Regions from separate parts of the Ralstonia flaminis genome, predicted to be linked through region 1. Evidence: predicted binding sites of a transcription regulator. Region 1 holds the regulator's gene; the other holds the start of a gene.
The links. Region 1 encodes FNR, which switches genes on or off when oxygen is low (the NO sensors DNR and NnrR bind a similar motif). Its sites were predicted from a motif close to TTGATNNNNATCAA; they were not measured.
Positions count from the first base shown of each region.

Region 1 (3,415 bases):
AATGGCGGCGCCCGCCGCGCCACGCGCCCACTTCTGGCGAGACAGCCCCCGCAACCAGCCTGCCACCCCGGACATCATCAGCAGATTCGGCAACGTGCCCAGACCAAACGCCAGCATCACAACCGCCCCAGATGCCGCGTTGCCCGCCAACAACGCAACCGCCAGTGCCCCGTAAACCATGCCGCACGGTACCAGCCCCCATGCCAAACCCGTGACATAGCGCCGCACCAATGGCGGGCTGTGATGCAGGCTTCCACCCAGTTGTGCCCCCATTTTCGACAGCACGCCGGCAAGGTGGCCAAGCACACGTTCCACCCAAGGATTGCGCCATGTATCACCCGTGGTGCGCACAACCAGAAGTAGGCCGTAAGCGAGCAGCAAAGCGCTGGCGAATGCGAACAATCCGCGTTGAATCGGCAGCCACTGCTGGCGCCAAACCGTGGCACCGAGCGCCCCCATGATGGCCCCCAACGCCGCGTACATACTGATGCGCCCAGCGTGCATGACCACTTGCTCGAACGCCAGCCGGCGACGCGAAACGATCCGCACCGGCACCTGCCCGCGCTCAGCGGCCAACGCGATGCCGCTGCACATCGCCAGGCAATGGACACCACCGAGCAATGCGATCAGAAAAACGCTCACGAGCGCGGCAACATTCATCTTTTTGACGCTCTTTTGATATGGGCCAAAGTTATTGATTTGCTGACAGGAATTCCGTGCATTTCGCGCAATTCACGTTATCGGAACAATCCGATATCAGCATGGTCGCCGTTATAATAGGCCGCGGTTGCATCACAAGAATTTCTCATTTCACTTACTCGAAATTCACTCGCCCCCTGTGCTCACACGAATCGCACTCACCGACCAAGCTTCACGTTGTTCCACTTGCGTACTCGGCCAGATCTGTCTGCCAGTGGGCATGAATTCGGAAGACGTGCGCAAGATGGATGAGTTGGTTGCCGAGCGCATCCGCATCAAAAAAGGCCAGACGCTCTACGCCCTCGGTGAACCGCTCGAAGCCGTGTACGGCATCCGCTTCGGCACGCTCAAGACGCATCTCACGCTGGAAGACGGTCGCCACCAAATCACCGGCTTCCACCTGCCCGGCGAGATCGTCGGGCTCGATGGCATTGGCGACATGTGCCACGTGTCGGATGCCACCGCGCTGGAAGACACCGAAGTCTGCGTGGTGCGTTACGACCAACTGCAGCAGCTCTCGCGCCGGCTGCCCTCTCTGCAGCACCAGTTCTTGCGCATCATGAGCAAGGAGATCTCGCAGGATCACCAGATGCTGCTGACGCTCGGCTCGATGCGCGCCGAAGAACGCCTTGCTGCTTTCCTGCTGAACCTGTCCAAGCGCTCAGCCCAGCGTGGTTATTCGTCAACCGAGTTCGTGCTGCGCATGAGCCGCGAAGAACTGGGCAGCTATCTGGGCCTGAAGCTCGAAACCGTAAGCCGCCTGTTCTCACGCTTTGCTGAGGCCGGTCTCATCCAGATCCGCCAGCGCCACGTCAAGCTGATCGACATGGCTGGCCTGCGCCAAGTGATGAGCGGCCAAGCCAACTAGGCCGCCCCCTTGCAGGACATCCGCTCACACGAGCGGATGCTCATGCGCCTCCAGCTTGCCGATGCCCGGCGACACATACAGTGTGAGCGCACTGGACAATCCGCACAGCAACCAGAACACGAAGAACGACACCGTGTAAACCGCCTCGGCCGACACGGCGATCTGCTCTCCGAAGAAGCGCAGATCCGCCGGGTCAACCACCGCAAACACGACCAGCTCGGCCAGCGCCGCAGATAGAAACGCGGGCCAGAGAATCCACATCAGCAGGCGGCGTTTCATCGGACCTCCCCGTGGGCGGCATGGGCCGGCACGGAGACGGGCTTCTCGACGACCAGGCCGCGCCGTACGACGTTGTCATGAATGACGGGATCCGGATGCGACACGGCCAACCAGATGGTGACGCCGCACCCGATCATGGCGACGAAGGGGCCGGCCATCAGCAGCCACGGCCAAGGCTCGCGCCACCATGGCCGGGCCGGAGCGGAAGATTGCATTGCCTGCATCTGTGTCTCCTGTTCTAAAAACCGCGTCAGCGCGGCACGATGAAACTCGATGGCTCACGCAGCACAAGGCTGTCGCTGCCGCTGTCTGCCTGGATCACAAAACGGATCTTGTGCGAGCCGGCAGTCAGGTCATCCGCCGGACGACGCACGCGGATCGGCAAAAGGCGGTTGGCTGCAGGTGCCAGTTCAAGCGTGGTCGATTCACCGCGGCCACCCTGCACCTCCAGCTGTGGCAGTCCTTCAGCCGTGATGGTCACGCGCACGGGTTGCTCCGAGGCATTCATCAACTGCAGTCGATAGACGTTCTCGATCTTGCCGCCGTCCACCTCACGCGCCAGCGCACCACGATCGCGAATCACGTCCACCTTGAGCGGCTGGCGCATCGTCAGCGCAACGATGAAGCCCGTGATGAGCACCAGCATGATGCCGGCATAGATCAGCACACGCGGGCGTAGCAGATGGCGCCGTGCCTCCTTCGGGGTGAGCCGGTCGTGCATCGCACGCTCGGACGTGTAGCGGATCAGGCCCTGCGGGTAACGCATCTTGTCCATCACCTGATCGCATGCATCAATGCAGGCGCCGCAGCCAATGCACTCGTACTGCAGGCCCTGGCGAATGTCGATGCCGGTCGGGCACACCTGCACGCAAATGCTGCAGTCCACGCACGAACCGAGCCCTTGCGCCGCGAAGTCTGCGCTGCGCGAACGGCTACCGCGCGGCTCGCCGCGTTGCGTGTCGTAGGTGACGACGTAGGTATCGGGGTCGACCATCACGCTCTGGAAGCGGGCGTACGGGCACATGTAGAGGCACACCTGCTCACGCAGGAAACCGGCGTTGCCCCAGGTGGCGAACGCGTAGAACAACATCCAGAAGGTTTGCCACGGCCCGAGCGACAGCGTCCAAGTCTCCATGCCGAGATGGCGGATTGGCGTGAAGAAGCCGACGAAGGTGAAGCCCGTCCACAACGCGATCACCACCCAGGCCGAATGCTTGGCCAACTTGAGGCGCAGCTTGCGCAGGCTCCAGCGCTCACCGTCGAGGCGGATGCGAGCGAAGCGGTCGCCTTCGATATGCCGCTCGATCCACATGAAAATTTCCGTGTAGACCGTTTGCGGGCAGGCGTAGCCACAGAAGAGCCGCCCCGCCACCGCCGTGAACAGGAACAGCCCCAACGCCGACAGCACCAGCAGCACCGTCAGGTAGATCACGTCCTGCGGCCACAGCACCAGCCCGAACAGGTAGAACTTGCGCGCCCCCAGGTCGAACAACACCGCCTGGCGCCCGTTCCACTCAAACCACGGCAAACCGTAGAAGATGGCTTGCGTGGCCAGCACCATCCACACGC
Region 1 covers NZ_CATZLL010000004.1:275,000-278,414, forward strand. The annotation lists gene R2N11_RS08160 (sulfite exporter TauE/SafE family protein) at 1-660, opposite strand, end outside; gene fnr (fumarate/nitrate reduction transcriptional regulator Fnr) at 839-1,567, shown strand; gene R2N11_RS08170 (hypothetical protein) at 1,592-1,846, opposite strand; gene R2N11_RS08175 (FixH family protein) at 1,843-2,070, opposite strand; gene ccoG (cytochrome c oxidase accessory protein CcoG) at 2,097-3,415, opposite strand, start outside.

Region 2 (3,415 bases), on a different contig from region 1:
TCCGCAAATCTGCTGTTTCCGACGTGCAACCGTCCGCTGAAACCGAGGCTCCTGAGGCACCACCGGTCTCTGCGCCCGTCACGCGCCCGCATATCGCCGAGCGCCAGGAGGCGCGCCGCCGACAGATTCTTGATACTGCCGCCCAGCTCTTCTTCACCAAGGGCTATGCCGGTATGACGATGAGTGACTTGTGCGCCGCATTGGGCGTGACCAAGCCAGCGGTGTACTACTACTTCACCGACAAGTACGAGATCTTCGACATCCTCTGCCGCGAGGCCGCGCAAATCTGCCTGTCAGCCATCCGCGAGACCGCTGACGCGGCGCTGCCGGTGCGCGAGCGCCTACAGGCCTGCCTGCTGGAGATGGCACGCCGCTGCATCGACTGCCACTATGCGGCTGCGCTCACGTACCGTGACCGCCAATATTTGCGGCCCGAAACCGTGGAGTGGCTGCACGGCATGTCGCGCGGCTACTATCGCGATCTGTATGCGCTGCTGGACGAAGGCAAGCGCGCCGGCGTGTTTGAGTTTGGCGATGCGCGCGTCGCCGCGCACTCGATGGGGGGCGTGATGGGCTTCATGTACACGTGGCACGACCCCTCGCGTATCGACGCCAATGTGCTGGCGCACGAGTTGTCGAGCGCCATGATGAAGATCATCCTGCCGGCGGCCCCCAGCCCGGCAGTCAAACCCGAGTCTTGAGCGCCGCGCCCGCCGGTGTTTTCGGCATGGCGGGCAAGCGGAAGATCTCCGGCGTCATCAGGTCGATGCCGCAGTCGAGCGTTTCCACCCAATCGATGAAGCGGTTGACCATGGCTTTCCCACGGAAGGCCTGGCCGTGCTGCGGCACGATCCATTCGATATCCAGCCCACGCACCATCTGTGCCCACAAGCGGCAGACACGGTTGCCGCTCATGTAGCGGCGGTGGAAGGGCGCCATCAGCGGCAGGTGCGCGTCGAAATCTTCCACGGGCTTGGCAGCCACGTTGGCGTGCACCATCGATGCGCCCAGGTCGCCCGAAAAGAGAATCCGCGATTCCGGATCGTAGAACTGAAAGTTGCCCTCCGAGTGCAGGAAATGCGCCGGCACTGCCAGCAGATGCGATTGTCCCAGCGGGATCGCCATGCCCGTATCCGGAATCGGTACGATCCGGCCCTCGGTCTTACCCACGTTGCAGAAGTGCGGCAGAAAGCGCTCCCACACGCGCGAGATCAAGATGTCGCAACTGGAACTTGTGAGCCAGCGCCCAGCCGAGGCGACGATATCCGGGTCCGCATGCGAGGCGAGCACATAGTCGAGTTGCTTGGGCGGAAAGTAGCTGTTCATCGCCAGATAGAGCGCGTTGTACGTCATCTGGCCGCCCGGGTCGATCAGCGCGCCGTGGCCGTGATCGACAATGAGGAACTGGTTGGTCTGCACCGGCAGGTCGTCGTGATCGTCCACCAAGTCGGAAAACATCAGGCAGACATGCTCGGGCGTTTCATAAAGCGTGGTCACCATGGAGGGAGGGGGCGCAGGTTGGGATGCCCGATGGTCGCGCAGCATGGGCCTGGGCCTATTGATCCGTGTCAAGGCAGATGTGGCGCCCGCGCGGGTGCTGGCATGTCGTTCATCCGTCCCGTGCTGACCCTCACGTGATAAACTTTTGATTTTTAACGCTTTGCGCGAGCCGCTCGCTGTCAATTCCGACTGAGCCTGTTGCGCCTGCCATGCCCCTCGGCATGCTGCATCTCCCCCTATGAACACTGCGACAACGTCTGAAGCGCCGGTCAACGAATCGGTGACATTCGACAGCTTCGGCCTGCACACGGACATCCTCCGTGCGCTGACCGAGAGCGGCTACACCAAGCCCACACCTATCCAGGCCGCCGCCATTCCGGTCGTTACCGCCGGCCGCGACGTCATGGGCGCTGCACAAACGGGCACCGGGAAGACCGCCGGCTTCTCGCTGCCGATTCTTCACAACCTGCTGCCTGACGCCAACACCAGCGCGTCGCCGGCGCGCCACCCGGTGCGGGCGCTGATCCTCACGCCCACGCGCGAGTTGGCCGACCAGGTGTACGACAACGTTGCCAAGTACGCGAAGTACACGGCGCTGCGTAGCGCGGTCGTGTTTGGCGGCGTCGACATGAACCCGCAGACCGAGCAACTGCGTCGTGGCGTGGAAATCCTTGTCGCCACGCCGGGTCGCCTGCTTGACCACGTGCAGCAACGCAGCGTGAACCTGTCGCAAGTGCGCATGCTGGTGCTGGATGAAGCCGACCGCATGCTCGACATGGGTTTCTTGCCCGACCTGCAGCGCATCATCAATCTGCTGCCGGCGCATCGCCAGACGCTGCTGTTCTCGGCCACGTTCTCGCCCGAGATCAAGAAGCTGGCCTCCAGCTACCTGCGCCATCCGCAGACGATCGAAGTGGCACGCAGCAACGCTACGGCAGAGAACGTCCGCCAGGTCATCTACACGGTGCCGGACAATCACAAGCAGGCCGCGCTCGTGCACCTGCTGCGCCAGCGCGCTGACCAAGGCCTGCCGCGCCAGTGCATCGTGTTCTCCAACAGCAAGATCGGCTGCTCGCGTCTGGCGCGTGCGCTGGAGCGCGAAGGCATCAATGCCAACGCCATCCACGGCGACAAGACGCAGACCGAGCGCATGCAGACACTGGAAGCCTTCAAGCAGGGCACCGTTGATGTGCTGGTCGCCACCGACGTGGCAGCGCGTGGCCTCGACATCTCGCAGATGCCATGCGTGATCAACTTCGACCTGCCGTTCAACGCAGAAGACTACGTGCACCGCATCGGCCGCACGGGCCGTGCCGGTGCCTCGGGCGACGCGCTGTCGCTGTTTGCGCCGGGTGATGAGCGCTTCCTGGCCGACATCGAAAAGCTGATCAAGCGCAACCTGCCGCGCGAGCAACTGACTGACTTCGACCCGACCGGCGAACAGGCCCGTGACCGTGAACGCCGCGAGCGCGATGAAAAGCGTGCCCGCGGTGAAGTCCGTCGCGCCCGGGAGCGCGATGAGCGCAACGGCGCCCGTGTGCTCGATCACACGATCGTGCGCCCGGCATTCCGTCCGTCGGACGATCCGTTCTTCAATCGTCCTTACGAATCGACGGCGCCGGCCGAAACGGCAGAGACGGCCAAGCCAGCACAATCGGCTGGCCACCCGCGCAGCGCCAAGCGCCCGATCGCAGCACTCCTTGGTGGCGTGCCGCGCAAGCGTTAAGTTGTAGCGTTGAAAACGGCGACAGCTATGTCGCCGGGGACAATTGCGCGATGCGATTGGCCCAGGCCGGGACGGCGTCTCGGTAAAACCCCTCCAGATCTTCCGCCCGAATCTCCAGCCCCAGATGCCGCGCCGCTTCAGTCAGCGCGGCTAACGGCTGGCTGCGGTTGATGGCGCGTGCGCCGGTCT
Region 2 covers NZ_CATZLL010000001.1:229,915-233,329, reverse strand. The annotation lists gene R2N11_RS01135 (TetR/AcrR family transcriptional regulator) at 1-701, shown strand, start outside; gene R2N11_RS01130 (oxygen-binding di-iron domain-containing protein) at 685-1,500, opposite strand; gene R2N11_RS01125 (DEAD/DEAH box helicase) at 1,739-3,226, shown strand; gene gluQRS (tRNA glutamyl-Q(34) synthetase GluQRS) at 3,252-3,415, opposite strand, start outside.
Region 2: R2N11_RS01130 (oxygen-binding di-iron domain-containing protein) is a predicted target of FNR. The motif match lies at 1,559-1,572, and genes of this name have one in related genera.